Regions from separate parts of the Trichococcus shcherbakoviae genome, predicted to be linked through region 3. Evidence: riboswitches for the same ligand, from Rfam matches in the RefSeq annotation. Region 3 holds a riboswitch; each other region holds the start of a gene.
The links. Region 3 has a riboswitch for lysine ahead of dapD (2,3,4,5-tetrahydropyridine-2,6-dicarboxylate N-acetyltransferase). Riboswitches for the same ligand answer to the same signal wherever they lie in the genome.
Positions count from the first base shown of each region.

Region 1 (10,580 bases), 690 kb from region 3:
GGTCCAAGGGAAAGATGAAGAAGCGGCGCGCAGCCTGATTGAGCAAGCGAAGGCTGTCGAAGCGGCTGGAGCATTTGCGGTGGTGCTGGAATGCATACCGGCCAAGTTGGCTGAGTTGATCACAAAGAGTATCTCGATTCCAACGATCGGCATCGGTGCCGGTAATGGCTGCGACGGCCAAGTGTTGGTCTACCAGGACATGCTGGGACTCTATTCCGATTTCACACCAAAATTCGTCAAGCGTTATGCTGAAATAGGACCACAGATGCAGACAGCCATCGAAGGCTACATATCTGAAGTGAAAAGCGGCGCGTTTCCGGCAGCGGAGCATACGTTTGCACTCTCCGATGCGGTCATCGAAAAATTATATTAGAGGAGTAATCACGAATGAAGATTGCAGCAACGGTTGAAGAAATCCGCAGTGCCGTGAAGGCCTGGAAAAAGGAAGGTTTGTCGGTTGGCTTTGTTCCGACGATGGGCTATCTCCATGAAGGCCATCAAAGCTTGATGCAGAAAGCCGTCAGCGAAAATGATCGGGTGGTCGTCAGCATTTTTGTGAATCCGATGCAGTTCGGCCCATCCGAAGATTTGGAAAGCTATCCAAGAGATCTGGAAAAGGATGCCGCTTTGTGCGAAGCCAGTGGAGTGGACCTGATTTTCCATCCCGAGCCGAAAGAAATGTACCATCCCGATTTCAGCAGCTTTGTGGACATGCATGGTCTGACGGAGAGTTTATGCGGGAAAAGCAGGCCGGCCCATTTCCGGGGCGTCTGCACAGTCGTGACAAAGCTGTTCAACATCGTGCAGCCGGACCGTGCCTATTTCGGACAGAAGGACGCCCAACAATTGGCGGTCATCCAGCAGATGGTCCGCGACCTCAATATGGACATCACAGTCATTGGCTGCCCAATCATCCGGGAAGCGGACGGATTGGCCAAAAGCTCGCGCAACAGTTATCTGTCAGCGGATGAGCGCAAGGCAGCGTTGGTGCTGAGCCGAGCGCTCGAAGTTGCGAAGCAAATGCTTGCGGATGGCGAGCGGGATGTTGCCAAAATCCTGAAGGCCATTTCGGAAATGATCCAAGCCGAACCAATGGCGAAGATCGATTATGTGGAGTTGGTGGATGCGCGTACGCTGCAGCAAGTGGACAGCGTCGAGCGACCTGTATTGGTGGCTTTGGCAGTCTATATCGGAAAAACGCGTCTGATCGATAATTTTATCACGGAATAAGTGGGGGGAAAAACAATGCAACTCAATATGCTAAAAAGTAAAATACACCGCGCCGTCGTTGTCCAAGCGGAGCTTTCCTATGTGGGCAGCATCACTGTCGACAAGGATCTGCTTGACGCCGCAGGGCTGATCGAATATGAAAAGGTCCAGATCGTCGACATCGACAACGGGGCCAGGTTCGAAACTTACGTCATCGCAGGCGAACGCGGCTCGGGTATGATATGCCTGAACGGTGCCGCCGCCCGTTGCGTTCAGGTGTCCGATAAAATCATCATCATGGCTTACTGCATGATGGATGAACAGGAAGCGAAGGAACACAAACCGCTGGTGGTGTTTGTGGATGAGCAGAATGCCATCACAACAGTAACAAGATATGAAGAACACGGCAGACTCAGCATGTAATTTGTCCATATAGGAATAAAAAGAAGCGCAACCGCATCATGGCCGATTGGCTTGATGCGGTTGCGCTTTTCCTATCTCACGGATTGCAGCGTAAATTGAATATCTTTGATGGAGAGTTGCAGTTTTTCGTATTCCTCATCATCCAGCGGCAAGGGGATCTGTTTTTCCAAGCCGTTCCTGCCGATGATGCAAGGCATACTGAAGGCCGCTTCGCCATGGCAGTTGTAAAAGCCGTCGACGGTCGCGGTCACAGGGAAGATGCTTTTCTCGTCCAGCATGACTGCGCGGGCCAAGGCTGCCGCCACTTCCCCGATGCCTGAATTGGTCCAGCCTTTCCAGTTGAAGACATCGGAAGCTGTGTGCACCACTTCTTGGGTCACGAATTCCCGGTCCAATGGTGCCGCAGGGTCCAATAAGGCATCACTTTGGGTAAGGGTGAGTGCACCCACAGTCGTGCTGCTGAAAGCCGGGAAGGCGGTGCTGCCGTGTTCGCCCATGATGTAGCCGCTGACGTTTTTGGGATCGACATGATAATGGGCAGCAACAATCTGACGGTAGCGGAAAGTATCCAAAGTCGTTCCGGTGCCGAAAATCTTACCTTTCGGATAGTCGAACTCATTTTCGGCGATGTAGGTGATCGTATCGACCGGATTCGTTATCAGGATGATGATGGCGTCTTTTGTGTGCTGGGTGATGCCGGCCATGATTTTGCGTATTTCATTGGCATTCTCCTTGCCCATCAACGCTCTTGGGGGCATATCCTCACCGGGGCGAGGCTTCTCGCTGACGCCTGCGGAAATGATGATGACGTCGGCATCCGCGCAGTCCGCATAATCGCCGGCGTAGATTTTGCTGTGTGTCCGGTAGCTAGCGGCCAGCGCATGGCGGTGGTCCAGGGCTTCGCCTCTTGCCGTGTCCTCGTTGCTGTCGATCAGGACGATGTCAGAAAATAAGTTGAGGTGGCTGCAGTCGGTCAATACTTGGGAACCGACATGGCCGACCCCGATGATGGCTAATTTTGTCTGGATCATAGGTCATATTTCCTTTCGTTTTGAGATGTTATTGTTTATGGCTTGGTGCATTTCCGCTACAGAATAGAAGGTTGGCTCCAGCACCACTTTTTCATCTTCCGGTTTCTGGCGATGGTTATACCACAAAGTAGTCCAACCCGCAGCCTGGCCGCCGATGATGTCCGTTTCGTAGGTATCCCCGATGAAGAGCAGCTCATCAGGACTGGCCTTCAAAGCCTCCTGCACATGCGCGAAGGCTTCGGCATAGGGTTTTGGGCAACCGATTTTTTCGGAAATGAAGGTGCGTGCGGGCGGCACCCATCTCTCCAGACCCAAGGCGTTGAACTTTTTCATCTGGTGCTTTTCAGGACCGTTTGTGAAGACCGCAATCGGAATGTTCCGACTTTCCAGCTCATTCAAAAGTTGATCGATGCCTGGGCTTAACGTGATTTCTGCTTGCCTCTTTTGGTAGGTTTCCTGGAAGTGCATCGCCTCTTCGTTGGTGAGCGCAAGGCCCAGGTCGGCGAACGTATGCTGTGTGCGCATGATATGGGACTCGGCCAGCGTCAGCTCCCCATTGGAGAACAGATCGAAAGCCGCATCGCAATGTTCGCGGAAAAGTGCGAAGGTTTCTTCGTCGCTGTGGCTGTTCTCCAAGCGGTAATTTTCCAGCGCCTGGAAGAACGGACTTGCTGTGTCGTATAAAGTATCGTCTAAATCGAATAGTATAGTAAGCATTATTGAGGTAGTTCCTCCCTTTTGTCGTTGCAGTCAGTATAGCATCCGAAACCGATTTTTTGAAACGGAAAAAATAGGGACGATCCGTGATGGTGCCCGTCGATGAGTGTAGTGCTTCGGATGGCGGGGCAAAGCGCTTTTTGTTGCAAATTAAAAATCCGTACAGTATAATAACATACAATAATGTCATACGATCATACAATAATGAAAGAGGCTGCGAACATCAAGAGTAAAATGCCCGTTTGAAAGGGGTGTTCGCCGAAATACAGCGTTTGCTGTGTTGGGGTCAGGGTTAAGAATCCTGACACTGTCAGAACGATTTGCCCAAAATCGTTTGTGGAGTACTTTCGGTATTGCGGGCAGAAGGAAGCTGGATTATAGGGCCTTTTGCTTTATAGTCTATTTTTTTGCACAAAAACGGACTGAATTATCGTTGTTATGACGCTCTATGGGAAGAAAGGTGGACAAAAGCGGCCGTATAAGAAGGGTTATTTTTTATTATTTTTGAGCAGTAAAAAAAAGACTATATACATTAGGAGGAAATAGAGATGACAGTAAAAACATGGAAAAAAACAATGGCAGCATTGACAGGCTTGTTTATTTTGGCGGGTTGCGGTAACGGAGCCACTGATGATTCATCCGCAGCCAACGGTTCAGCGGATTCTGAAACATTCGTGGTCGGAATGGAAGCAGGCTACCCTCCTTTCAACTGGACCCAAAATGATGACAGCAACGGCGCAGTGAAAATCGACGGCGCTGACGGGTACGCTAATGGCTATGATGTTCAGATGGCCAAAAAAGTGGCGGACGGTTTAGGTAAGGAACTGGTCATCGTTAAGACGGAATGGGATGGCCTGGTGCCGGCGTTGATTTCATCTAAAATCGATGCTATCGTTGCAGGCATGTCGCCGACAGAGGAACGCAAAGAAGCGATTGATTTCTCGGATTCCTACTATACGACTGAACTAGTACTTGTCGTCAAAGCGGATGGCGCTTATGCAGATGCGACAACTTTGGCTGATTTCGCGGACGCAAAAGTTACCGCACAGTTGAATACGTTGCACTATGGCGTCATCGATCAGATTGAAGGCGTGCAAAAGCAACCGGCAATGGACAGTTTCACTTCCATGCGCGTAGCTTTGGAATCAGGCACAATTGATGCTTACGTATCGGAACGTCCGGAAGCCATCAGCGCTTCAGCAGCCAATTCCGCTTTCAAAATGATCGAATTGGATGAAACGGATACTTTCGAATTGTCCGCGGCTGATTCAGAAATCGCAATCGGTTTGATCAAAGAAAGTGAATTGAAAGACCAGATCAATGAGATCCTGAGCGGCATCACAGAAGAAGAACGCATCCAAATGATGGATGAAGCAATCCAAAACCAACCATCAGCTGAATAATCAAGACTGACGGAACATCAAAAAGGGGCATACATTAAATGGAGTTTAGTTGGGTTATCCGCATCATCGAAGAAAACTGGAGACAGTTTTTATCAGGTGCATGGACAACATTATATATAGCTTTAATCGGAACCATCATCGGACTGGGGATCGGTCTGATGATCGGCGTCATCCGTACGATCCCGGTTGCGGAATCGGGTTGGAAAAAACACGTGTACAACGTGGTGAATTTTTTGCTGTCATGCTACATCGAAATTTTCCGCGGCACGCCTATGATCGTGCAAGCCATGGTCATCTATTATGGTGCCGCATTGGCGTTTGACATCGACATGAACCGCATCTTTGCAGCGCTTTTGATCGTATCGGTCAATACGGGCGCTTATATGTCGGAGATCGTCCGCGGCGGGATCATTTCCATCGACAAAGGGCAATTCGAAGCCGCTCAAGCAATCGGGATGAATCACTTGCAGACGATGCGGAATGTCGTCATGCCGCAAGTGATCCGGAATATCCTGCCGGCGACAGGGAACGAATTCGTCATCAACATAAAAGATACGTCCGTATTGAACGTCATCTCCGTTTCGGAATTGTTCTTTACGACCAAATCGATTTCCGGGAATAACTTCCGTTATTTCGAATCATTCTTCGTGGCTTCAATCATTTACTTCGTCATGACCTTCACGGTGACGCGCATTCTGCGTGCTATCGAAAGAAAAATGCAAGGCCCTGATAATTATCAGATGATGGGTGCAGGTCAAGACCAATTGACTACACCAGAATTAATGGCTCGCAAAAAACAAGCAGAAAGAGACAGAGCAAATTAATTGCCACAGGAGGAATCATTTGATGGAAAAAGTAATTGACGTACAGCATCTGAAGAAGAACTTCGGTCAACATGAAGTGCTGAAGGACATCGATTTCAGCGTGAATAAAGGGGAAGTTGTGTGCATCATCGGTTCATCGGGATCCGGTAAATCGACTCTGTTGCGATGCATCAATTTGCTTGAAAAACCTACAGCGGGAGAAATCATCTACAACGGTGAAAACGTTCTGGACTCGAAGCATGATATCTTCAAGTACCGCAGCAAATTGGGGATGGTATTCCAGCAGTTCAATCTGTTCAACAACTTGGATGTATTGCATAATTGCACGGTAGGACCTGTGAAAATCCTTAAAAAGTCTCAGCAAGAAGCCGAAAAGATCGCCATGGGCTATCTGGAACAGGTCGGGATGGGGAACTTCATAAACGCCAAACCGGATCAATTGTCAGGCGGCCAAAAACAACGCGTCGCTATCGCTCGCGCTTTGACGATGGAGCCGGATGCGCTGTTGTTCGATGAGCCGACATCGGCTTTGGACCCGGAGATGGTGGGAGAAGTATTGAAGGTCATGAAGGATCTTGCCAACAGTGGCTTGACGATGATCGTCGTGACGCATGAAATGGAGTTCGCGAAGGAAGTTTCCGATCGCGTCATCTTCATGGATCAAGGCGTCATCCTGGAGCAGGGAGCCCCTGATGATATCTTCAATCATCCAACCGAGGCACGCACGAAGCAATTTCTGGAGAGATATCTTACAAAATAAAAACAAAGAAGGGGCAGTACCAAAATCAGAAAAGTACTTTCTGATTTTGGTACTGCCCCTTCTATTTGGGAAATGAATGAATGCTCAAAAATAACCCGCCAAAAGCGGTTAGACGGGGAAAAACAGTTCAAATCACGGTCAGAAAACCTGCCAAAACTACCTTGGCGGGGAAAAACGTCCACGGACAACACTCGATTCCCCGTCAAAACCATTTTGGCGGGGAATCGCGCTCACAATCACAATCATAAATGCGAACGCCGGACTAGACAATCATACCAGCAAACCAAAAAGAAGGTGCTGACTCATTTTGAGACAGCCCCTTCTTTTTCATTCTCATTCAATAATGATGACGTCGTCTGCGACTGCAAAGGGTGCTTGTTCATTGATGTGGTCGTAGAACATGACACCGTTGAGATGGTCGATTTCGTGTTGAACCACAATGGCTGTGTAGCCTTTGTAGCGGGCTTTGTGTGTCACTCCTTCGGCATCTTGGTAAGCTACCGTAATCCGGCTATGTCTGACGACAAACCCCGGTACTTCGCGATCCACGGAAAGGCAACCTTCGCCACCTTTAAGGCAGGCGCTTTCGATGGAGTGGCTTACGATTTTAGGGTTGAACATCACTTTAGCCAATTCCGGAGGATCATCTTCATACTCCCCTGGTATCAGTAGCGCAACGATGCGCTTGGATACGTCAATTTGCGGAGCTGCCAAACCGACACCTGCGCGCAAGTTGAGTTGCTCGGCGATTTCTTCGTCCTGACTGTTCGAAAGGAACTCCATCATTTCTGCGGCGATTTTTCGATCCTCCGCAGATAAAGGGAAAGTGACCAAGTCAGCCGACCTCCGCAATGTAGGATGACCTTCCCGGATGATGTTATCCATAGTGATCATGCATGCATTCCTCCTTTTGTTGGTTTTTATATTGAAATGATTGGGCTAGCAAACTACAAAACACTTCACGTTACATAGTACACGTTTCGAAAAAAAAAAGCTAGACTCATCTTTTTCTTGTAATAAAGAAGGGGTATGTGTAAAATAAGAAAATGAAAAAATGATTACACGACGGTGTGAGGTTTTTCTTACTTTATAGCGAAAGAGAGATGATTTTTATGACAGTTGCTAAAGATTATATTGAAGGAGTCTATAAAAAGGTTGAAGACAGAGGCCCGCATCAAAAAGAATTTTTACAAGCGGTTAGGGAGTTGTTCGACACGATCGAACCAGCTTTGGAAAAGAATCCGCACTACATAAAATGGAACATTCTTGAAAGAATGGTAGAACCTGAACGCATCGTTTCCTTCCGTGTTCCTTGGATGGATGACAAAGGGGACGTTCAAGTCAGCAAAGGTTTCCGTGTCCAATTCAATTCAGCGATCGGACCATACAAAGGCGGGTTGCGTTTCCACCCGACAGTCAATGAAAGCATCCTGAAATTCTTAGGTTTCGAACAGATCTTCAAAAACAGCCTGACCGGATTACCGATCGGCGGCGGTAAAGGCGGATCTGATTTCGATCCTAAGGGCAAAACCGACGCTGAAGTGATGAGATTCTGCCAATCATTCATGACTGAGCTGCAAAGACACATCGGGCCTACTTTGGACGTCCCTGCTGGCGATATCGGTGTCGGCGGACGCGAAATCGGCTACATGTATGGCCAATACAAACGCTTGAATGGCGCTGAGACAGGTGTTCTGACGGGCAAACCGGTCGTCATGAACGGAAGTTTGGCTCGTACAGAAGCGACAGGATACGGGTTGGTTTACTATACACAAGAAATGCTGAAAGCGAACGGGAAATCGTTTGCCGGCCAAAAAGTGATAGTATCCGGAAGCGGAAATGTTGCCATCTATGCTATCCAAAAGGTTCATGAATTTGGTGGTACGGTTGTGGCTTGTTCCGATTCAAATGGATTTATCTACGATGAAACGGGCATCGATGTCGCTTTGCTTCAGGACATCAAAGAAGTTCGTCGTGAAAGATTGACTGCCTACGCTGCCGAAAAAGCGACGGCGGTATATAAAGATGGCAGCGTTTGGGACTTCGATCTGAACTATGATATTGCCTTGCCTAGCGCAACGCAAAATGAAATCGACAAAGAACAAGCTGAAAGATTAGTCAAAGCTGGCGTCTATTGTGTCAGCGAGGGCGCAAACATGCCTAGCACTTTGGAAGCTGTGGAAATCTATGCAGACAATAACATTTTTTATGGTCCGGCTAAAGCAGCCAATGCAGGTGGAGTAGCTACTTCCGCGTTGGAAATGGCTCAGAACAGTGCCCATAGTCATTGGACATTCGAAGAAGTCGACGGCAAGCTGCAGGAGATCATGACAAACATTTTTAAGACAGCAGAAAAAACAGCTGAAGAATACGGCATACCGGGCAACTATTTGGCAGGTGCCAACATCGCAGCGTTTGTGCAAGTTGCCGATGCTATGATTTATCAAGGTTTGGTTTAAAATAAGTTTCTGCATAAATTTTTCTAAAAAAGGTTATTTCTTAATTGAAATAACCTTTTTTCTTTGTTTTTGAGGGGAATGCGCATGGGCTCTAATCATATTTTCATAGTAGTGAGTTTGTGATTTCGTGAATGAATGGAATGGCAGGCTGGAAGCCGAGAGAAAATTGTAAAGTGGTTATGAAAAAATGCAGAAAATGATTATCGAAAAAGGGGTAGTTATAATATTAAGGCTGTTATACTTTTGAAAGCCTATTCCATCAAGGGTTCATATTTTTTATAGAAACAGTTTTATTTTAAATGTAGTACAGACTCCTTGTGTCTGATTGCGACAATCTGTAAACATACATAATAATAATGCATTAATTTACGTTAAAATAGCGAGGGGCAGCACTCGTTAACAAATGAACAAAACTGATTTGTTAAACGCTTACAATTAAGTAGCGATAGATATTCTGTGCACAAAAATCGAAAACTTTCCTTTTGCCTTGCATATATCTCGGATGCGTGGTAAATTATTCATGTACCAACTGTGAATTGATACAGTTGAAATCATCTGTATAAACCTCATCGACAGAGATGAAATATCAAGGGAATAGAGAGGAAAGTGTTAGCATGGCTACAAAACAAACAAAAATCGACATTGACGCATTATTAAGCAGCACGAACACAGATTTTCGCATGGTCCAAATCATGGACGAAGAAGGGAATATTGTGAACCCTGACCTTATGCCAGATCTTTCTGATGAACAATTGGTTCAATTCATGACAGATATGGTATGGTCCAGAATTTTGCATGAACGTTCAACTGCGTTGAATCGTCAAGGTAGATTAGGTTTCTATGCGCCGACAGCCGGTCAGGAAGCGAGCCAATTAGGAAGTATCGCAGCAATCGACAAGGAAGATGTCTTGTTGCCTGGTTACCGCGATGTTCCTCAATTGGTCAAACACGGTTTGCCGTTGACCCAAGCTTTCCTTTGGTCAAGAGGCCATGTGGATGGCAATAAATATGCTGACAACATCAAAGCTTTACCACCGCAAATCATCATCGGCGCACAATACGTGCAAGCTGCCGGTGTCGCGTTGGGCTTGAAGAAACGCAACAAGAAAAATGTTGCCATCACTTACACTGGTGACGGCGGAAGCTCGCAAGGGGATTTCTATGAAGGAATCAACTTTGCTGGATCTTACAAAGCACCTGCCATCTTCTTCATCCAAAATAACGGATGGGCGATTTCAACACCTCGCCACGTGCAGACAGCTGCTCAAACGTTGGCGCAGAAAGCTATGGCTGCCGGAATCCCTGGTATCCAAGTCGATGGAATGGACATCTTGGCTGTATATGCCATAACCAAAAAAGCAAGAGAATACGCTGTTGCCGGAAATGGCCCTGTATTGATCGAAACAATCTGCTACCGCTTTGGTCCACACACTTTGTCAGGTGATGATCCAACACGTTACCGTGACACTGCTGAATTGGAAGGCTGGCAAGCAAAAGACCCATTGATCCGCATGCGCAAATTCTTGACGGCAAAAGGTTTGTGGTCTGAAGAAAAAGAAAATGAAGTCATCGAATCAGTCAAAGAAGAGATCAAAGATGCCATCAAGGAAGCTGACCAAGCTCCTAAACAAAAAGTATCTGACTTCTTGAAGAGCATGTTCGAAGAACCTAACCAAACTATAGCAGAACAAATCGCGTACTACGAAGCAAAGGAGACTAAATAATCATGGCACAATTAACTATGATCCAAGCCA
Region 1 covers NZ_OY762653.1:2,724,953-2,735,532, forward strand. The annotation lists gene panB (3-methyl-2-oxobutanoate hydroxymethyltransferase) at 1-373, shown strand, start outside; gene panC (pantoate--beta-alanine ligase) at 388-1,230, shown strand; gene panD (aspartate 1-decarboxylase) at 1,246-1,632, shown strand; gene ACKPBX_RS12930 (lactate/malate family dehydrogenase) at 1,704-2,663, opposite strand; gene ACKPBX_RS12935 (HAD family hydrolase) at 2,667-3,380, opposite strand; lysine riboswitch at 3,581-3,735, shown strand; partial or broken gene ACKPBX_RS12940 (ABC transporter substrate-binding protein/permease) at 3,929-5,607, shown strand; gene ACKPBX_RS12945 (amino acid ABC transporter ATP-binding protein) at 5,627-6,367, shown strand; gene def (peptide deformylase) at 6,701-7,261, opposite strand; gene gdhA (NADP-specific glutamate dehydrogenase) at 7,480-8,826, shown strand; gene pdhA (pyruvate dehydrogenase (acetyl-transferring) E1 component subunit alpha) at 9,441-10,550, shown strand; gene ACKPBX_RS12965 (alpha-ketoacid dehydrogenase subunit beta) at 10,553-10,580, shown strand, end outside.
Region 1: linked by a shared signal. The riboswitch ahead of ACKPBX_RS12940 (ABC transporter substrate-binding protein/permease) and the one ahead of dapD (2,3,4,5-tetrahydropyridine-2,6-dicarboxylate N-acetyltransferase) in region 3 are both predicted to bind lysine.

Region 2 (10,580 bases), 370 kb from region 3:
TGTTTGATGTAGTCCATATCGAGCCCGCCATCGTCGGTCAGCAGTACTTCCGGTTTCTTGCCGGAACGGATATAGGTCCCTTCCGGTTTTTCGCCTTCGATGAAGCTTTCCGAGAAACGGACGATTTCATTCGTCGATCGGTAGCTGGTCAGCAAACGGTACGAACGGAATGTACTTTCGGAAAAAATGGTCCGGAGATCATCAAAGGAAAGGCGTCTGTTCAGGATATTCTGATTCAAGTCGCCGCTCAGGATGAAGCGTGCGCTCGGGTAGGCATGCTGCAGCATCTGCAGTTGGAAAGGTGAAAAGTCCTGCACCTCATCCAGGCAGATGTATTGGTATTTCATGTCGCTGGATGGTCCCTTCAGCAACAACCGCAGACTGTAGTAGGCATCCAGATCTTCCAGCAGCACGCTCTTCTCTGCCATGTGTGCCGCAACCACAGCGATGTGGGTGCGCCATTCATCCTCATCCAAGCCGAAAACATCCAATGAGAGCAATTTAGGAACGGCTCTCAGGAAATGGATGTATTGGTTCTTATAACGGATAAAGGCCAGCGCTTCGATCCTCGCGACGATTGGTTCGAAAGCGTCCTCCAGGATATCCGCCGTCATGGCCTCTTCCATCGCTTTTTGGTTGTGGGTCTCTTTCTCGTAACGGTACAGATCCAGATCGGACATGGCGATCATTTCTTTTTCGACCCATGGCTTGCCTTTTTGCGACTGCTGGATGCGTTCCACGCGCTGCAGCAAGTGCCTTTTGAGGATATCCAATTTGCTGGCCAATGAACCTTGGCTTTCGATGCTGTAGAAGGCCGACTCGATCTCCTTCTCCGAGAGGATGATATCATCGCGGAAACGGATATCCGAGAATTTCAGGTAGCGCTTCTTCAGGAGCGTACCGTATTTCTGCAACGCTTCATAAAAGGCCAAGCTGCCCTTCAGTACCGTAACCTTGGCTAAGCTGTCCTCTTGATCGGCGCGCAAAGAAAATCCGGTCACTTTCCGCTCCATGAATTCGCTGAAGGTTGTGTTCCCCACATTCAGTTCGCCCAATGCAGGCAACACTTGGGAAACATATTCCTGGAATATTTTGTTCGGGGAAAACAGGACGACTTCTTCCGACTTCAATTGGTCCCGGAAAGCATACAGCAGATAGGCGATTTTCTGCATCAGGACAACCGTTTTCCCTGATCCGGCAACCCCTTCTATCAGCGTGACGGCCGCTTTGGTTTCCCTGACGATTTGGTTCTGCTCTTTCTGTAAGGTGGATACGACCGTGCCCATCTGATAGGATGAAGGTCCTTCCAACACTTCCAGCAAATACGGATCGCCCATGACATTGTCCGTGTCCATCATGCGGATGATTTCCGCCTGTCTGATCAGAAATTGCCTCTTCAGGTCAACGCCGTAGGACATCGGTTGATCGGCTATCATCAGCTTCACTTTTTCGCCTTTGCTGCCTTCATAATAAAGCGAGGCAATCGGCGAACGCCAGTCGACGATCAGGTTCTCATCTTTCTCGAACAAGGATCCGATCCCGATGTAGATCGTTTCATTGCCGAAATCATCGTGATAATCGATACGGCCGAAGTAAGGCTCATCCTGCATTTTTTCCAAGACAGCGACACGCTCGTTGCTGTTCTGCAATTCGTTGTTGCGGATCATCAGCTCCTGCTCAAAAGCCCGCAGTTCAGCCGACGATTCCCAGACGCTCTCTGAAGAACCTTGGCTGATTTTGATCTCTTTGGATTCCTTTAATTGCTGTCTTTGCTTTTCACTTTTTTCTTCTACTTGCTCGGCCAATCGCGTTTTTTCGTTGTTGATGACTTTAATGACGCGATGGACACGTTCCTGTTCTTTCGTTAGATCTTTATGCAACCAAATGACACCTCTCTCTTAAGAAAACTCTTGGACTATTCGGTCTACTCCACTAAATGCGACAATTAGTAGTATACCATCGCACAGGGATTCTGGCTATTCCTTGTACCTGGATTAAAACGTTCCAATTCAAAAAACAGCCGGTAGGAAAGACCTGTTGCAGCTCTCCCTTCCGGCTGTTTTTGTTGTTCAGATTGCGTTTTGCAAGTCCTGGCGCATTTGTGTCTATTCGTTGAGGATCTTTTCGATTGCAGTGTATCCTCCCAGGATATTGACAATCTTTTTGAATCCCCTCTCCTCCAACGCACCGATGGCGACGGCGGAACGGACGCCGGATTGGCAATGGACGTAAAGAGGCTCATCCCGCTTGAACGGCAACGGTTCCTCCAAGAGCTTGCCGAGTAGGACGCGTTTGGCATCGGACAGGTGCCCTTTATCCCATTCACTCTTCGAACGCACGTCCAATATTTGCAGATCCTTTGCTTGGCGCAATGCGATGAATGCGGCTGCCGTGATCGTTTCGGTCATCTTATCATCCTTGATCTGGCCGGCATCCAGATAGCCTCTGACTTGGTCGAACCCGATCAGTTGCAGGTGGCGGGCAGCCGTTTCAGCCTGCTCTTTGGTTCCGATGAGTGTCACTTGCCCTTCGTAATCCAGGAACCACCCGACGTAAGTCAAAAACTTTTTATTCAGCGGAATATTGAGCGTCCTTTCGATGTGTCCAGCTTGATAGATTTCTTTTGAGCGCAGATCGATCACCCTGTCATTTGGGCCGGCCTGCTGAAGCGGGAAGACCGGATAAGGCACGTAGGCGCCGCCGTCCAGTTTGTTGATCTTCTTCATCTGGGCAAAGTAGGTCGGGGGCTCAGGCTGATCATCCGTCAAAGCATCGATGAAACTCGTTTCCTCGTCATGTTGGAAAGCCCAGTTGTTGTCTTTTTCGTAGCCGAAAGTGGTCATCGGTACGGCGCCCAACGACTTCCCGCAGGCGCTGCCGGCACCGTGCCCGGGCCAAATCTGCAGATGGTCCGGATAGTCAGCCATTCTCTGAAGAGAGCGGAACATTTCTTTCGCTCCGATTTCGGTGGTGCCTTGCATATGCGCTGCCTCTTCCAGCAAGTCCGGTCGGCCGACGTCACCCACAAAGATAAAATCGCCGGTGAACAACCCCATCGGAATGTCCGAACCTCCGCCGATATCCGTCAACAGAAAGGACACACTCTCCGGCGTATGCCCAGGTGTGTGCAGCACCTCCAGTTTGACCTTCCCTACGGAGATGATATCCCCATCCTGCAGCAGCACGCTTCCTTCCGGCAGATCCTGGTAACGCCAGTCCTCCCCGCCCATGTCCGAGACATACAGTTTGGCGCCTAAACGCCTTTCGGTCTCCCGCAGGCCTGATGCATAATCGGCATGGATATGCGTTTCCGTTGCCGCAGTGATGACCAACCCTTCGTCTTCGGCTGCCAAGATATAGTCATCCAACTTGCGCAAGGGATCGATAATGATGGCTTCTCCTGTTTTTTGACACCCCACCAAATAGGAAAATTGCGCTACTTGGGGATCGAAAAATGATTTAAAAAACATGCATGAACTCCTCCTTTATCCTCCACCAATCAAAAATTCAAAATGATTCATCTGCTCAGGCTTGCGACAAAATTGATGGTCGTGGCGATGATGGCCGTCCCGAAAACGAAGGACAGCAGCGCATGGCCCAGCGCGGCCTTCCGGAATTCCGTTGTCGTGAAAGTCGTGTCGGAGACTTGATAAGTCATCCCGATCGTGAACGCCAGATAGGCGAAGTCCCAAAAATTAGGCTTTTCGGTACCCTCAAAGATGACGCCGCCGTTCACATCGCGGTAATAGAGTTCCGCGTACCGCAACATGTAGAGACTGTGCACCGTCGTCCAGGAGAGCACGATGCTGAACAGACCAAATCCGATCGTCCCGAAGCTGCGTACATGAGTCGTCAGCATCAACGCGACAGCCCCGATGCTGATCAGGCATGCCATAAGGACAAAAAAATCGATCGTCGAATATTGGATATCTTCCTCTTGCGCAATCCGCTCGGTTTCCGTGCCATCATGCGGATGAAAATCCTTCCACAGCAAATACAACAAAATGATTGCTGCACTGTCCCAACCGATCAAAGGGGCCAATTCCCAACGCAACCAGAATCCGCCGGCCAGCCCGATGCCCGTACCGATCGCTCCGGCAATCAGGAAGCGCGTCCTTTTTTTGCGCATATCCCTTCCGGCTTTCGTTTGATCGGCAAATAGATGGCTTCTTTTCTTCATGGCTGACAGCCCCCCTGCTTTTTCGGCCTGACTGTTCTTTCAGATCGTGATTTCGATGACATTCTTTTCCGGATCAAGGAACATGCTTTCATAATAGCCATCCCCTGTAATGCGCGGCTGGCTTTTGCATGTGTACCCCGCTTTGATGAGTCTATCAGTGAAATAGTCGACGTTCTGCTTGCTGCCGACGGAGACGGCCAGATGCGCCCAGCCAAGCATATCAAGGGGATAGCGTTCGTTGACATCCATCCTTTTCATAAGCTCCAAACGGGCCCCTCCTTCACGGAAAGTAATAAAGTAAGATTGGAAGTCTTTCTCAGGATTCCGGTATAATTTATTGGCCTTTCCATCAAAAAAACGAACATAAAAATCGCGCATCAGCTCCAAATCGCCCACCCACACTGCAACATGTTCAATCTTCATCGCTATTCACGTCCTCTCATCATCCTTGCCGGTGCGCTGGAGATAAACTCTGCGCGGATGGCCTGCAACAAAACATCCCGGAATCCCTTTTTGGACTTTCCGTAAAAGCGTTTCCTCAATTTGATTTTATCACATTGGCGGCGCATATGCGTTCCCGGAAGCATCCTCATGTACCGTCACCTTATGTGTCTTTTTTGCCATCTTTTTCAAAGTATTTTCTCAGCATCCACTCAGAATATGATTGACAGACTGATTTGTATTTGATAGTGTGGAAGTAACAAAATACGATTCGATGTGATGAAGAGGTCGCGGTTAACAATCAGTAAGGGATTCCCTGAAAGGTGTTGCTGCCGAAATACTCTGTATTGGGGCCAAGGTTGAATAAATCTGGCACTGTCGGACAAAGCCGCCCAGCTTTGTTCGGTGAGCTTCTCACGTTGGGGCAAATTGGTGGAATTCACTATATGGATGCAACGCTTCAGCTTAAGCAGCCTGTTTTGAACGACTATGAGACCATTTGCTCATAGTCGTTTTTTGTCTATTCATAAATATAAAACAGAATTCAGGAGGAAGATAAGCATGGCAATTTTTGAAGGATCAGGCGTTGCGATCGTTACGCCGTTTAAAGACACGGAGAACCAAGAAATCAACTACGAGGTATTGGAAGAGCTGATCGAGTTCCATATCGCGAACGGCACCGATTCGATCATCATCGCGGGCACAACCGGGGAAGCTTCAACGCTGACGGATGAAGAGCAACTTCATCTCATTCGTTTCACTGTCGAAAAAGTCAACGGCCGTATCCCTGTCATCGGCGGTGCCGGAAGCAATGACACGCGCCACGGGGTCGGATTGACGCGCGCTGTAGAGGCAACCGGTGTGGATGCGATCCTCAGCGTAACCCCTTATTACAACAAAACATCGCAAAAAGGCTTGATTGAGCATTACAAAGCCATCGCCAACAGCGTGAAAGTTCCGATCGTCCTTTACAATGTGCCGGGCCGCACCGGTCAGAACATTACCCCTGAAACACTGGTGGAACTGGCGAAAATCGATAACATCGTTTCCTTGAAGGACGCCACTGGAAACTTCAGCCAAGCCGTGGACAATCTGAGTCTTTTGGGCGATCGCCTGGACATCTACTCGGGGAATGATGACACTATCATCCCGTTGATGAGCTTGGGCGCAAAAGGCGTCATCTCTGTCCTTGCCAATATCGCACCGAAAGCTACATCGGAAATGACGCATGCTTTCCTGGATGGCGACATCAAAAAAGCTGCCGCGATGCAAGCACAGTACAAAGAACTGATCGACTGCCTGTTCGTGGAGCCGAATCCGATTCCTGTAAAAGCCGGAATGCAACTGCTGGGCTTCAACGTCGGACCAATGCGTCTGCCGTTGACGGATGCCGATCAAGCGGTCATTGACCGTTTGGCCGCAGCCATGAAAAAAGTTGGCCTGATCTAGAACAAACCCAAAAAACCGCCATCGGAATTTTATGTTTCCGGTGGCGGTTTTTATATTTTTCAGAATAGATGCAGGATATACTTGTTGAGCAACAAAATAATCAACACAAGAAGCATAACGATGATAAAACCGATGGCTCGTTTCACATAAAAATCTCTCAACTTCATGGCTTTTCCTTCCTGGCCTTATTAAGGAGGACATTTATTTATTTTACGATTCCCAGCTTTTTGAAATGGGCTTTTGGAAAAGCGTTGATGCCGATGCCATTCGCATCACCCAGTTTGATCGTGCCCCCGGTGAATAGCGGACCGCCCTCATAAGCTTCGATTCTGTAGAACGACGGCCCAATGAGGTCGACCATCGTGATGCAGTTTTTGGCGGCTGCCAGATGGGCCGCTGCGCTGACCGAAATCTTACTTTCCAACATGCAGCCGATCATGCAGTCTAACCCGTATGTTTCCGCCACTGCACAGATTTTGAGTGCCTCGTGAATGCCGCCGATCTTCATCAGTTTGATATTGATGAGGTCAGCTGATTGAGTCTGGATGATGTGGAGGGCATCCTTCACAGAGAAGACACTCTCGTCAGCCACTATCGGTGTTTGGACGTGTTGCGTCACAAATTTCAGGCCGGCCAGATCGTGCGCCTTCACCGGCTGTTCCACCAGCTCGGCCTGCATGCCCTTATCCTCCAGCATGCTGATGAACCGGACCGCCTCCTGGGGGCTCCAGCTCTGATTGACCTCTACCCGGATGCGGATGCCCGGTCCAACTGCCTTACGGATGGCCAACAAGCTTTCCACATCCTTGAGCCCATTCCTCCCGACATTCACATTCAGAATGCTGAAGCCGTCCTGAACGGCCTGCAGACTGTCGCGTATCCTCTCATCGATGGAATGGTTGCTGATGGTGTGGGCAGTCTCGATTTTCCGTTTCGCCCCGCCCAACACTTTATACAAAGGTTGGCCGAGTTTTTTTGCATATAGATCGTAGAGCGCCATGTCAACAGCAGCTTTCGCCGATGTGTTGTTGACGATGCTGGCATGCATCCTTTGCATGATGGTATCGAGATCGAAAATTTCCATTCCGATGATGCTCGGAGCGATGTATTGCATGATGGCCTCGCGGATGGAAGCCTTTGTTTCGCCGGTGATCAAGGCTGTCGGTGGCGCCTCCCCATATCCAGCGGTCCCGTCATCGGTCACGATGCGGATCAGGATGTTATGCACAGCGTCAACCGTACGCGATGCTGTTTGGAATGGCGTCCGCAGCGGGATGGCCACTTCCCCAATTTCAATTCTGTCGATTTTCATCATCAAAACCCCTCTCTTCACCGGCACGCTATCCATCCGGGCTAAGGCAGCGACTTTTTATGCTATTTTGGTTCCACCACCCATTTGTATCTATTTTACCAAGAAAACGAGTTTGCACCAAATGGGAGGGCGTTGCCTGTCAGCTTCCGGATGCAGCACAACAAAAAAAATGCACGAGCTGCCAGTAGGATGATACTGGTTGCTCTTGCGTTTTTTTCGATTACAGAGGGTCGGTCAGATATTCGGCTTCAATTTTGGCTCGAGTTCTCCGGCTAAGAGGAGCTTCGCCGGAGGAGATTGGCGGGTTTGGGTTGCCTCCTCCGGTCACGAGCACTTCGCCGGAGTTAAGGAGCTTATTTAGGCGACTGCCCCGGCCGCATCAGCCCTCACTTGAGAAGAACAGCTGGATCCAGTTCAGTTCCTCCGGCCAGCTTCGTTTGCGCCAGCTGCCCCCCCATTCGTCAGCCTTGTTTTTTCTTTTGCTGTCTGCTGGTCAGGCGCACGACCAAATTGCGCGGCGCCAATTTCGACGAGAAGAGCGCGCCCTTCAGCAGCATCGTCGGAACGATGATTTTCTTGCGCTTGTACATCTTGTCCAACGCATACTTGACGCAGTATTCAGAAGTGATGCCCTTCAGATTGAATTTCACATCAGCCACTTGGTTGAACTCCGTATCTACCGGTCCCGGACATAACGAACCGACATAAACGTTACTCTTCTTCTCTTCCAACTCTTCAGCAATCGCGGAAGTGAAGCTCGTTACGTAGGCTTTTGTCGCATAATAGGTCGCCATGTAAGGCCCCGCCGGCATCAGACCAGCAACCGAAGCCACGTTCAGAATGTAGCCTTCATTTCTCGCAAGCATATCCGGCAGAAATTTCTTGGTCAGGATATGGACCGCCTTAATGTTGACGTCGATCATCTCAAGTTCCTTTTCGAGACTGGTCGCCGTAAACGCGCCGAAATCACCGAAACCGGCACAGTTGATCAGCATGGAAATATTTTTGTCCTTCGTTTCTTCGTACAGACGGAAGCATTCCTCCGCCTTCGCCAAGTCCGCTGTGATGATTTGGCTTTTTGTAGTCAACTGTTTGCTGAGCTCCACAAGCCGATCCTCACGTCTCGCGACCAGAATCAGATCATACCCTTGTTGGCTGAGCTTTTTTGCGAACTCTTGCCCAATGCCCGCACTCGCGCCTGTGATGAGCGCTATTTTTTTTGTCATTATTTGTCCCTCGCGTTTCCTAAAAATGATTGATGCCTTTAGCGTATCGCATTTGCGCATTAAGGGCAATGATAAGGCGCCCTTGCGAAACAATATCAATATATTTATAGATTAAAAATTAATTAAATGTCGTATTATATCATTAAGTAAATATAAAGGAGTGATATTTTGCGCCATCATAATGATTCTTATTTCACCGGAACGCTTGTGGAATATTTCGGCATTCTTCTTATCTGCGGTCTTGCGGGATTTTTTACTTTCGGGCTGGCTGCGCCCTGGGCTTTCTGTTATCGAGAAAAATGGGTCGCCAAGCATACCTACATCGAAGGACACCAGTTGCACTTTGTCGGGAAAGCTTGTGATTTATGGCTTTCCTTGCTGAAATGGGCCTTTTTTTCGATCCTGACTTTGGGACTGTATTCTTTTGTCGTGCCCATCCGCTTCCAGCAGTGGCGCATCAAAAACACCTATGTGTACGGCTGTTGGGATGAATATTACGCGACGGAATGACAACTGCATCCAAGCAAAAACCCCCGAGATCTCGGGGTTTTTTTCCGTTATTTCAAACATGCATCCTTTTCTCCAGCTCGCGCCAAATCTCTCCGCCGTGATAGAGCAGGATAATGACCAAGGTGACTGCGCTCATCATGACCGACAGGCTTGAAGGCAATGACGTCGTGACCCAGTCCAAGGTCAGGAATAGCGCCGGCAGCAGCCCCAACAAGGCGGCTGTCAAAAGGTACAGCACATAGTCCCTGACGCCCAAATTGACGAGGCGCACGGCGATGTATAAGGATACGATCGCAAAGCTGCAGATGATCGGCACAGCATAGGTAGTCGACCAACCGCTCCATCCTGACAGATAATCCAAATAGATGCACAGGAGCGACAAGGAGACGATCAGATACACGATGCCTTTTGCGATATTCCGCCTTTTCCGGATCAGTATCAAAACGGAAAGCCACATGCTCATGATCCCGAACAGAGCGAGCTGAAGGTTCTCCATCCGTCCGATCCAAATCAGTTCAATCAGCAGAAAAGCGATGATCAGCACAAAGGAAATCAATGTCAAATATTTCCAGACAACCTCTTTATTGAACCGCAAAGGGACCTTCGGGTAGGGATCCGGCAGCAGCGGATCGGTGGCTTCATCCAATGTTTTTTGGCACAAAGGACATTGATCCCATTCTCCCTTGATGGTCGCGTTGCAATGTTGGCAGTATTTCATGATGACTCACCTTCCAAATCTTCACTGGTGACTTTGTTTGCTGCGACAGTTACGGCCACGCCGGCATCAGTCAATACCCTGACAAACTGTTCCTCGATCTTGGAATCGACAAATGGAGAAGTGAAACTGACAGTCAGATGGTCCCCATGGCTGATGGCGCAAAATTGCGGGCGGACCGCCGAAGTGTGGAAATACATTTTCTCGATGTAGCCGTCGATCGGATCAGGAAAGGCAACCTTGCCCAGATTCGAGATCGCTATCGTCAAATTCCGGTTGCTGACGTAATTCACCAGCTTCAGAACAAGGTCTTTGATCGGCCGGAAGACCATCCGCGTGAAGGGGCTGTACTCGAAGGCAATCAGCGTCCTCAGCTTGTCCTCCAGACTTTCCGGCGTAATCTGTTGCTGGAACTGCTCTTTTAGAGTTTGGCCGATTGCGGCAATGTCATCCGCTGCTTCATTTTCATTTGTGGTGTAGATCAGGCGGGTCGTGCTGAAAAAATTTCTGGCAGAATTGGACGGGAAGAACTGCCGTAAGTTGACCGGTACGGAAACGGCCATAGCCGACCCGGGTTTAAAATCGGGACTGGCTCTGCGCACAGCCAGCATAAATACTGCAGTCAGATACAGGGTCAAAGAAGTCTGTTGTTCCCGGGCCAACGCAAGCACGCCCTTGACCGGCATCTCCAATTCGATGACATGCGGCCGGTTGTCAGGCGTCTTTTTGCCGCGGAACTGGTGCACC
Region 2 covers NZ_OY762653.1:864,610-875,189, forward strand. The annotation lists gene helD (RNA polymerase recycling motor HelD) at 1-1,880, opposite strand, end outside; gene ACKPBX_RS03945 (MBL fold metallo-hydrolase) at 2,106-3,470, opposite strand; gene ACKPBX_RS03950 (DUF1345 domain-containing protein) at 3,518-4,180, opposite strand; gene ACKPBX_RS03955 (VOC family protein) at 4,220-4,603, opposite strand; lysine riboswitch at 4,896-5,042, shown strand; gene dapA (4-hydroxy-tetrahydrodipicolinate synthase) at 5,183-6,070, shown strand; gene ACKPBX_RS03965 (mandelate racemase/muconate lactonizing enzyme family protein) at 6,276-7,385, opposite strand; gene ACKPBX_RS03970 (SDR family NAD(P)-dependent oxidoreductase) at 7,844-8,608, opposite strand; gene ACKPBX_RS03975 (YjgN family protein) at 8,777-9,118, shown strand; gene ACKPBX_RS03980 (DUF6320 domain-containing protein) at 9,171-9,836, opposite strand; gene ACKPBX_RS03985 (alcohol acetyltransferase) at 9,833-10,580, opposite strand, start outside.
Region 2: linked by a shared signal. The riboswitch ahead of dapA (4-hydroxy-tetrahydrodipicolinate synthase) and the one ahead of dapD (2,3,4,5-tetrahydropyridine-2,6-dicarboxylate N-acetyltransferase) in region 3 are both predicted to bind lysine.

Region 3 (10,580 bases):
ATAGCCTTTTTCGATCACCTCATCCAACGCTTGAGGGCCGTTGATGCCGTAGTTGTATTCGAAATATTTCGGATAGCCGCTCTCGTTCGTGAACGTGCCGAACTGGATGCGCCACAACAGAATCAGATGACCCGGCAAGATATCTTCCTCAAAACGGACCATGTTGCGTTTGGGTACGAGCTGTTCCGACCCGATCCGGACGGCGTTCAGCCAACCCTCCTTATCGCGTTTTTTGGAAACGTAAGGCACTTCCGGATAATCCTGATAAAGCGCGAAAATATCCTGCACCGCTTGATCCTGCAAGTCCAAGTGGCTGTTTTGTTTTTCGATGTTGTTGGTATTCATAAAAATCCCTCCTGTTCGTTCCTATTTTTATGCTTCAAAATCAAAAGCGTAGCCCATTCCTTTTTCCAGTGCTCTTCGGTAAACTTCCCCGGCGATTGCGACATCCATCGCTCCGGTACCAATCGGGATGCAGATGGTGATGTCCTGCGAAAGGTCGCCGGTATCTTTCTTTCCGACCGCCAATTCGCCTAGAGTTGCAAAAATATTTTTTTCGGACAGTTTTCCTTCACCCGTCAGTTTCTTCAAAGCACCGCGATGGAGAGCCTGATCCACATGATCAACGATGACCTTGTCCGCCTTCAGAATGAGTGCATCCTCGATTTCCTGGAAAGAACCCATCGAAAAAATGATGGTGCCTTTTTTGATCCATTCCGCTTTGATGAGGGGAGTCTGCGCTGACGTGACGGTGATGAGGACCTCAGCCTGACTGGCTTCCTGGGGATCATCGACGACCCGGATGGCGCCTTTGACGTGTTCCTGCATTTTTTTTGCAAATGTTTCCGCCGTGCTGCGTCTGTGGTTCCAGACGATTAATTCGGTGATGTCGAACAGATCCGCTATTGCACGGATATTAGTGCCGGCTTGCATCCCTGCTCCGTAAAGGCCGATCGTTACGGTCGGTTTCTTGAGTAAATACCGCAATGCGTTTGCGGTCTGGGCCCCGGTGCGCATATTGGTGATATAAGCGCCTTCGAGTGCAGCGGTGAAAGTACCGAGATGCGGATTGATCAACAAAATCATCCCTGTGATATAAGGCAGTCCGGCAGCTTTGCGTTCGCCCAAAAATCCCCCGACCCATTTCAAGCCGGCGATATCCTGCGAGGCGATGTAGGCCGGCATTGCGTTCATGAACCCTTCGTTAGGAGGATAACCGCCAGCTTCACCCAGATCCAGCGTCAATTTTGTCGGGTTGATGATTGTGCCGTCACCGAGTCCCTGAAATGTCTGATGCACGAGATTGTTGAAATCCGCAATGTCCAATAATTCCTTGATGGTGCTCTGATTGATCAGAAGCGTACTGCGATCTTCCATAGCCATTCTCCTTTAGACAAGATGTGTTCAGAAGAATTGTTCCCCTCGAACAGTCACATAAAGTATAGCATTTTTCAGGAGAGAACAAAAAATCGCGGGCATCCAAATATCAAAAATTATCCACAAAATCGAATCAATTGGAATGCATTTTTTGTTGTTATATACTGAAACCATAAACGACACAAGAATATGAGGTGGATGAAGATGGAAAACAAATCCGAACAGGCTAATGTAAGGAAACCGGAACTGGTTTTCTATGCAGGTTCGACTCTGTTGGAAGGACCGCATTGGGATGCGGAGAACAGCTTGCTTTATTGCGTTTCGATCGAAGACTGCATGATCTATGCCATCGATTCGGAAACAGGTGAGGTGCGGACCTATTTGACCGATGGACCGGTCGGATGCGCCGTGCTCGATCAGGATGGGATGATTCTGGAAGCCGAAATGGACGGTATTTTCCGGATCGACCCTCGGACGAAGGAGAAGCAACTGGTGGCAAAGGCTCGCGATGACGAACGGATGCGCTACAACGACGGGAAGTTGGATCCGCAAGGCCGCTTGCTTGTCGGGACGATGGGTTATGAGGGCACCTATGAAGGGGAGGCCGCTTTGTATGCCATCGAAAAGGACGGAACGGTCCGCACAGTTTTGGATGGCCTCACGTTGGCCAACGGTATGGGATGGTCACCGGATGGAAAGACGCTCTATTTCATCGACACGCCGACCAAGAAAGTGGGCAGCTATGCTTATGACACAAAAACAGGTGAAGCGAATTTCGAGAAATATGTGGTCGAGATCACCGACGGCAGCAATCCGGATGGCATGTGCGTGGACCCGGAAGGCATGATCTGGGTGGCGCAATACGGCGGCGGAAAAGTCTGCAGATGGGATCCGGAGACCGGCAAAAAGCTTGAAGAAATCCTGATGCCGGTGAAGAATGCGACTTCCTGCTCTCTGGGCGGCAAGGATCTGGAGTATCTCTACATCACGACTGCGAAAGTCGGCGAGACGGAAGAGGAATTGGCGGGTGGGCTGTTCCGCGTGAAGCTGGATTAAATCAATATATGCTGAAAAATGCCTGTTCTCACGATAATGAGTGAGAACGGGCATTTTTTACGTCTGGATGTTTTTTTCCTCTGTTATAATGAAGGCAGAACTATATTATCAAGAAAAGGACACACTTATGGACAAACATACAACGAAACCTTCTTTGCTGGACAGACTGAAAGCACATGCGGCGTCCGACAGCATCCCCATGCACATGCCGGGGCATAAGCGGAACACTGCACTGCTCGGTAAAGATCTGCCTTACAACATCGACATCACAGAGATAGACGGCTTCGACAATCTGCACGGCGCGAGCGGCATCATCAATGAATATATGGAAGAAATCGCAGACTTCTACGGCACAAAACGCTCATTCTACCTCGTGAACGGCAGCACCTGCGGCATGCTGGCGGGAATCCGCGCTGCTACCAAACGCGGCAGCAAGATTGCGATCGGTCGCAATTGCCACAAATCCGTCTATCATGCCATCGAGCTTTTCGGATTGGAGGTTGTTTATCTGATGCCGGAAGTGGATGAAACATTCGGCATCCACGGAGGCATTTCGACAGCAAGCATCGCCGATACGCTAAAAAAGCATCCGGACACGCAGCTGGTCGTTTTGACTTCACCGACGTACGAAGGGGTGGTCAGTGACATCGCGGCGATTGCCGATATCTGTCATGCGCAAGGGATTCCGTTGATGATCGATGAGGCACACGGCTCACATTTCAACTACTCGGAACATTTCCCAACCAGCGCGACTGCACTCGGCGCAGATATCGTGATCCAGAGCCTGCATAAGACTTTGCCTTCTTTGACGATGACCTCCTTTGCCCATCTGAACGGCGACTTGGTCAGACCAGAAGAGATGGCCCGGCAACTCGCCATCTTCGAAAGCAGTTCGCCGTCCTATGTGCTGATGGCTTCAATCGACAGCTGTTTCCGATTGCTGCGGGACGAAGGGGAGCAGTTATTCGAAAACTACAATAAGAGATTAACGGACTTCTCGGAAAAAATGGAGCAGCTCCAGCATCTGAAGGTGCTTTGCCACGGCAAAGACAGACTTGGCGCTCACAAAACCTTTTTCGCCTTCGACAAAGGCAAAATCCTGATTTCGGCGCAAGGAACTGGATTGACCGGACAGAAACTTTCCGAAATGTTGCGGAGCGAATACCATATCGAAATGGAGATGGCATACGGCGATCATGCGTTGGCGATGACCAGTGTCTGCGATACAGATGCAGCAATGGCTACGTTGGCGGATGCGCTGTTGGCCGTCGACGGCACGCTCGACTCGTTGAATGGGGAGCACTTGCAGAGCGACGGGACATTATTTTTCGCATCACCCGAAAAGCAATGTGAAATCTGGCAGGCCTTGGAATCAGAAAAAATAGATTGCCCGATTGAAAACGCGATAGGGCAAACGGTAGCCGAATACGTCTGGGCCTACCCGCCCGGAATTCCTTTGCTTGTGCCTGGGGAACGGATCAGTAATGGATTTATCCGCCAAATCCATACGCTATTGGAAAAGGGGACAAAGGTCTACAGCGATGCTGATGAGCTTCCGAAAAATATCCAAATTATGCGACAGGAAACCCTTGCTCACTAACTTACAATTTGATAGTTATTGGGTGAATCACGATTTTTACAAAAACGGTCACTATGCTGATAGGTCGGTAGATTGACGGGCTAACAATTTGTTGGTAAAATTAATCACAAAGGGAGCATTTTTCTGTCAAGCAATATGCTTCCTTAACCTATTTCAGAGGAGATGTCGTTATGAAAAGAATCGTAACATTAAGCACCCGCAACCTGAAGGATACTGCCAAACATGGCGGCTGCGGAGCATGCCAAACATCTTGCCAATCCGCATGCAAAACTTCTTGCGGAATCGCCAACCAAAGCTGTGTGAACCCTAAACAAGCAGCGAAATAAAAAAGAGTCCGTCCGACTGATTCCAGTCGGGCGGCAATTTTATGGACAAAAAAGGAGTTTGAAACCGAAATGATTCATCAATATAAACTGAACGGATACAATATCGTAATGGATACCTACAGCGGTGCCGTGCATGTCGTCGACGACCTTGCCTTCGACATCATCGCGCTTTATGAAGCAACACCTGTTGAAGAGATCGTCACGATGATGCTGGAACAATATGCTAACGACCCGGAAATCAACGAAACGGAAATCCGCGATACGCTGTCGGATGTCGAAGAACTGAAAGCCAATGGGGAATTGTTCACGGAAGACTTGTACCAAGACCTTTCCATCGACTTGAAGAACCGCCAAACATTCGTGAAGGCTCTTTGCCTGAACGTTGCGCATACTTGTAACCTGACTTGCGATTATTGTTTCGCCAGCCAAGGCAAGTACAACGGCGACAGAGCAATCATGAAATTCGAAGTCGGCAAGCAAGCGATCGATTTCCTGCTTGAGAATTCCGGTTTCCACCGCAACCTGGACGTCGACTTCTTCGGCGGCGAGCCGTTGATGGCTTGGCGCGTCGTGAAGCAGATCGTCGAGTACGCGCGCAGCAAAGAAGAGGAGTCCAACAAGACTTTCCGTTTCACATTCACAACGAACGGGATGCTTTTGAACGATGAGATCAATGAGTTCCTGAACAAAGAAATGTACAACGTCGTTTTGAGCTTGGACGGACGCAAGGAAGTCCATGACCGTCTGCGCCGAACTGTAAACGGAAAAGGCAGCTATGACTACATTTTGCCGAAATTCCAGAAATTCGTGGAAGGGCGCGGCGACAAGGAATACTACGTCCGCGGCACTTACACAGGCAATAACGTCGATTTCACAAACGATATTTTCCACGTCGCTAATCTCGGCTTCGACAAACTTTCGATGGAACCGGTCATCTGCGATCCATCCGAACCTTACGCTTTGACGGAGGAACATCTTCCGGCACTGTACAGACAGTATGAAATCCTGGCTGAGGAAATGCTGAAGCGCGGCGAAGAGGGCAACGACTTCACTTTCTACCACTACATGCTGGACCTTTCCGAAGGCCCATGCATCCAGAAACGCATCTCCGGCTGTGGATCGGGAACAGAATACATGGCTGTCACTCCTTGGGGCGAAATATTCCCTTGCCACCAGTTCGTGGGTGATGAAGAATTCAGCCTGGGCAACATCTGGGATGGCGTAACCAAACCGGAACTGCAATGCCAGTTCAAGGAAGTCAACTGCTATTCCAAACCGGAATGCCAGGATTGCTGGGCTAAATTGTACTGCAGCGGCGGCTGCCCTGCGAACTCCCTGCATGCGACAGGTTCTTTGAAAGGTAATTATGAATTCAGCTGCGACCTGTTCCGTAAACGCGTGGAATGCTCGATGATGGTGAAGGTCGCGGAATCGATCCGCGAGATGGAAGCCGAAGCGATGGCTGCTGAGTAAAGTCAGATAAAAATGAGATAAAATATGCGAAGTGCGCGCCGGATTGCCGGCGGGTGCTTCTTTTTTTTGTTGTGGTGGGCGGAGCGGCTGCTCCTCCGGTGAAGGAGGCCTTGGCCGGAGGACGACCCAAAATTTTGACCCCCACCTCCGACGAGCCCGCCCTCCCCGGAGGAGAAAGCCAAACATCGTCCGGAACTCCGGCGAGGCCGGCTCTCGCCGGAGCAAACCAAAAAAATGCGGGCCGGATCTCCGGTCAACAATCAAAACCCCAAAACCCCAAACCCGACAGAAAAAACCGCACAATCGCCCGATTGTGCGGTTAAACATTCATTCACTTATTTCGCATTCAGTTCATCCAGAAACGCAACGATCCGTCGGCAGCCTTCGATGACGTTCTCGTCGCTGGCGGCGTAGCTCATGCGGAAGTAGCCGACTCCGGATTCGCCGAAAGCCGAACCAGGGATGACGCCGACGCCGGCTTTGCGCGCGAGGTCGATGCAGAAATTCCAATCATCGTTGCCGTACTGCTCCGGAATGCGCGGGAAGAGGTAGAAGGCGCCGTCCGGATTGTTCATCTTCAGCCCAGCAGCAGTCAGACCTTCCAACAGGATGTCCCGGCGCTTGAGGTAGGCTGCTTTCATCGTTGCCGTCGCTTCATCACCGTCGCGGAACGCAACACCAGCCGCGGTCTGCGCAGGCGTGGAGCCGCAAGTGACCAGGCTTTGGTGATATTTCAAAATTTCCCGGATCAGGTCCGCTTGGGCAGCGACAAAGCCGACGCGCCAGCCGGTCATCGCATAGCTTTTCGAAGTGCCGTTGATGACGATGGACTGCTCAGGGATGTATTTGGCGATGGATGTATGACTGCCATCGTAGGTCAGTTCGCTGTAGATCTCATCGCTGAGGACAAAAACATCATATTTCCTGATGACTTCGGCCAACGCCTCGACTTCCGCCTTCGTATAAGTGGCGCCGGTCGGGTTGTTTGGATAGGTAAGCACGACCATCTTCGTTTCCGGATTCGCATCCAACGCCGCCATCAGGTCCTCCGGCGTGATCAGGAAACCGGTCTCGGATGTGTCGATCTTGACGCTCTGGCCGCCAGCCAAATGCGTAACGTATTCATACTGCGGGAATGCCGGCGATTGGATGATCACCTTGTCGCCCGGATTCATCAGCGCGAACATCGACGCAGTGATCGCTTCCGTGGCGCCGACAGTCAGGATGATGTCTGTCTCCGCGTTGTAATGCAGGCCGTATTTCCGCTCCATGAACTTCGCAATCTCCTTGCGGGTTTCGAGGACGCCGGCGGAAGGGGCGTAATGCGTCTGATTCTGGTTCAAAGCGTCTGCGGCCGCCGCTTTAATGAAATCCGGCGTATCGAAATCTGGCTCACCCATCGTGAAGCGGATCAGGTCCTTCACATCGCTGATGGCAGCGTCGAAGTTGCGGATGGGCGATCCTTTCAGTTGCTTCACAAAACGGTTCGTTTCTCTGCTCATAATTTATCTCCTCCGGATGAAATATCCTTAATCAATGTATAGTCGAACATGCGCCAGCCGATTGCTGACGCCCAATATCATGAAAATAACATAACACGATTGCAGACGTATTTCTATGCTAAGTTACACACTCTTGAATGAAAATTAGAAAACCGCTAATTTGATGAGTTTTTTCACATATAGAAGGCCACTCATCCCGGCACTTTCCGACCCGGAGCGGTTGACAGTTCTGCCGGATAAGTGTACGATTAGAAAAATTAAATGAATCGCCAAGCAATAAGAGGTCGCGGCTGGTCAAGAGTACCGCAAGGGAAAGGGACGGTCGCCGAAGCATGCAGATGCTGGACCCAGGTTGAACAAATGTGGGGCTGTTCCATTGTCGTTGCCCGATGACAATGGATTGCGCTTTAGCTTGGTTGGGCGAATGCAGGTCTCCGTAGCCGTAAGCACTCGCTTACCGCTATTTTTTTTGCATTTCAGGAACAAACGGCCGTCCGCCGCATAGGGCAAACACAGGCTGGCATGCTATAATGGGCATGTTGGAACAGAAAAAAATGATCGGGAGGAAACATCAAAATGAGCGAACTATTATTGACAGATGCTTACGAAATCGCGGCTTACATCAAGGCTGCCGAAAAGCAAACACCTATAAAACTTTACATCAAAGGGGATTTCGAGAATCCTGCCTACGAAGGCTTGAAATTCTTCGGAAACGGGGACAGCTACACAGTCTTCGGCGACGCTGCAGCGATCTATCATTTCTTGGAAGAAAACAAAGATAAGATCAAAGATCACGTCATGGAATACGACAGACGCAATTCCGCAATTCCATTGTTGGACACTACCAAAATCGATGCACGCATCGAGCCGGGTTCATTCATCCGTGATCACGTGACGATCGGCAAGAGTGCTGTCATCATGATGGGTGCGGTCATCAACATCGGCGCAATCATCGGAGAAGGCACAATGATCGACATGGGCGCGGTTGTCGGCGCACGCGGCACGATCGGCAAAAACTGTCACATCGGAGCAGGCGCAGTGGTTGCAGGCGTTCTTGAGCCACCATCGAAATCACCAGTCATCATCGAAGACGGTGTTTTGGTCGGCGCGAACGCTGTCATCATCGAAGGCGTACACATCGGCGAAGGCGCTGTTGTCGCAGCTGGCGCAATCGTATTGGAAGACGTACCGGCTAACGCGGTTGTTGCGGGATCCCCTGCTAAAATCGTGAAAATGAAGGACGCTCAGACTAGCGAAAAAACCCAATTATTGGCTGACTTAAGAGACTAATAAATACACGCAGAGGGATCAGGTGAACAGCATGCAGATTGCAGAATTATACGATACGGTGAAGACGATCCGAAGGGAGCTCCACCAGATTCCGGAGATCGGTTTCGATCTGCCGTTGACTTCGGAATATGTCCGCCAAAAGTTGGTATCGTTCGGTTATGAACCGATCAGTACAGCCGAGACGGGCTGGGTAGCCGTCCTGAAGGGCAAGTCCCCGGGATCAGTAGCCTTCCGTGCCGACATGGATGCCCTTGAGGTAACCGAGGATACAGGAGCGGATTTCGCTTCCCTTCACCCGGGCAAAATGCATGCGTGCGGACACGATGGGCACATGGCCTTGTTGTTGGGTTTCGCGAAATACCTGAAGTCCCTGCCTATTTTGGAAAAGTCCGTCGTTTTGGTCTTCCAGCCAGCGGAAGAAGGCCCGGGCGGTGCGAAATGGATCATGGATTCCGGCATCCTGCAGGAGCTGCAGGTCGAAAAGATTTACGGCTACCACCTGTATCCGAGTCTGCCTGAAGGCATCCTGGGCTTGGCCAAAGGCCCCTTGATGGCGCGCAACGGCGAATTCGACATTACGCTTGAGGGCGTCAGCTCGCATGCCGGGCAACCGCACTTCGGCAAGGATGCCTTGATCGCCGCCGCGCAGATTCTTCTCTCGGTCCAAAACATTCTGGCCCGCGACCTTGATCCATTGCAGCCGGCTGTCGTGAACATCGGCACGTTGCATGCCGGGGAAGCCCGCAATATTGTGGCCGGAAAAGCCGAGATGACCGGGACGATCCGGAGCTACGATAAGGCGGTCTATGCTTCCATCAAGGAACGCCTTGCCGACATCTGTGCCGGCATCGAGCGCATGAGTGGTGTCATCTGCACGTTGGATATCCGCGATTTCTATCCGGAAGTCACCAACGATGCGGAAATGATCGGCACGTTGATGGACGCGTTGCCGGTCGATGCCTACGAAGTCGTCAAACCATTGATGCTGGCCGAGGACTTCGCTTTCTACCAAGAAAGCATCCGCGGCGCCTTCATCCTGCTTGGGACCGGCCGTCCCGACATGGGTTGGACGCACCCGCTCCACAGCAGCCGCTTCAACTTCGACGAGAAGGTTCTGCTGCAGGGAATCGCCTGCTACGACCTGATCCTCGAAAAGGAAGGGCTGAAGGGCTAAAAGCCAACAGCAAGTTACCGAACACACAACATACAACCAAAAAGCACCCTCGCTGGGGTGCTTTTTTGCTTTTCGGGGCGCATAATGATTGTCGTCCTCCGGTGAGGGGTGTTTCGCCGGAGGACAGGATCGCATTTGGATGGTCTCCTCCGATGGCAGGAGCCTCATCGGAGGAGCGCCCATCTATTACCGGTCAACTCCGGCGAACGGACCCTCGCCGGAGCTGAGAGCCAGTTTGCATTGCTCTTCTTCGGCAGCCGCTTTTTGCCAAATTTGATCGAAGCGGGCAAACCGAATGAGTTGCCGCAATATTGCACCGCATCCAATAAAATTGTAAAGGTTCGATTAAGTTGATGGATGGGAAAAGCATTTTTTCCGCAAAAAAGGTACAATGGAATCATATATTGGATGAAAGAGGGGAAATTATGCATAAGAAAAGATTATCCGCATTGCTTTTAGGGTCAACAGCATGGCTGCTTGTCGCGTGCCAAAACCCGGCAACAGACACGAAAGCTACCGAGGCAGCGACAAGCACGTCGCAAGTGCAATCAGATACAGAAACGACGACCGAAGCGAGCGACCAAGCTGCTTCAAGAGCCAGCAGTCTCGAAGCGGCTGAGAGCGTACAGGCACAAACGCCGTCCGCAAGCAGCACCACTGCAGATCCCGCAACAACCGATACTGCCAAGACTACTGAAGAGTCAACGCTGATCACCGAGGCGAAACAAACAATCACGCAATTGACAGGCTATGTCGAAAGCGATGTGTACCTGTTCATCGTG
Region 3 covers NZ_OY762653.1:489,842-500,421, reverse strand. The annotation lists gene ACKPBX_RS02365 (hypothetical protein) at 1-345, opposite strand, end outside; gene ACKPBX_RS02360 (ornithine cyclodeaminase family protein) at 373-1,377, opposite strand; gene ACKPBX_RS02355 (SMP-30/gluconolactonase/LRE family protein) at 1,582-2,433, shown strand; gene ACKPBX_RS02350 (aminotransferase class I/II-fold pyridoxal phosphate-dependent enzyme) at 2,561-4,033, shown strand; gene scfA (six-cysteine ranthipeptide SCIFF) at 4,204-4,359, shown strand; gene scfB (thioether cross-link-forming SCIFF peptide maturase) at 4,429-5,832, shown strand; gene ACKPBX_RS02335 (aminotransferase class I/II-fold pyridoxal phosphate-dependent enzyme) at 6,168-7,334, opposite strand; lysine riboswitch at 7,605-7,750, shown strand; gene dapD (2,3,4,5-tetrahydropyridine-2,6-dicarboxylate N-acetyltransferase) at 7,911-8,624, shown strand; gene ACKPBX_RS02325 (M20 metallopeptidase family protein) at 8,656-9,798, shown strand; gene ACKPBX_RS02320 (hypothetical protein) at 10,224-10,580, shown strand, end outside.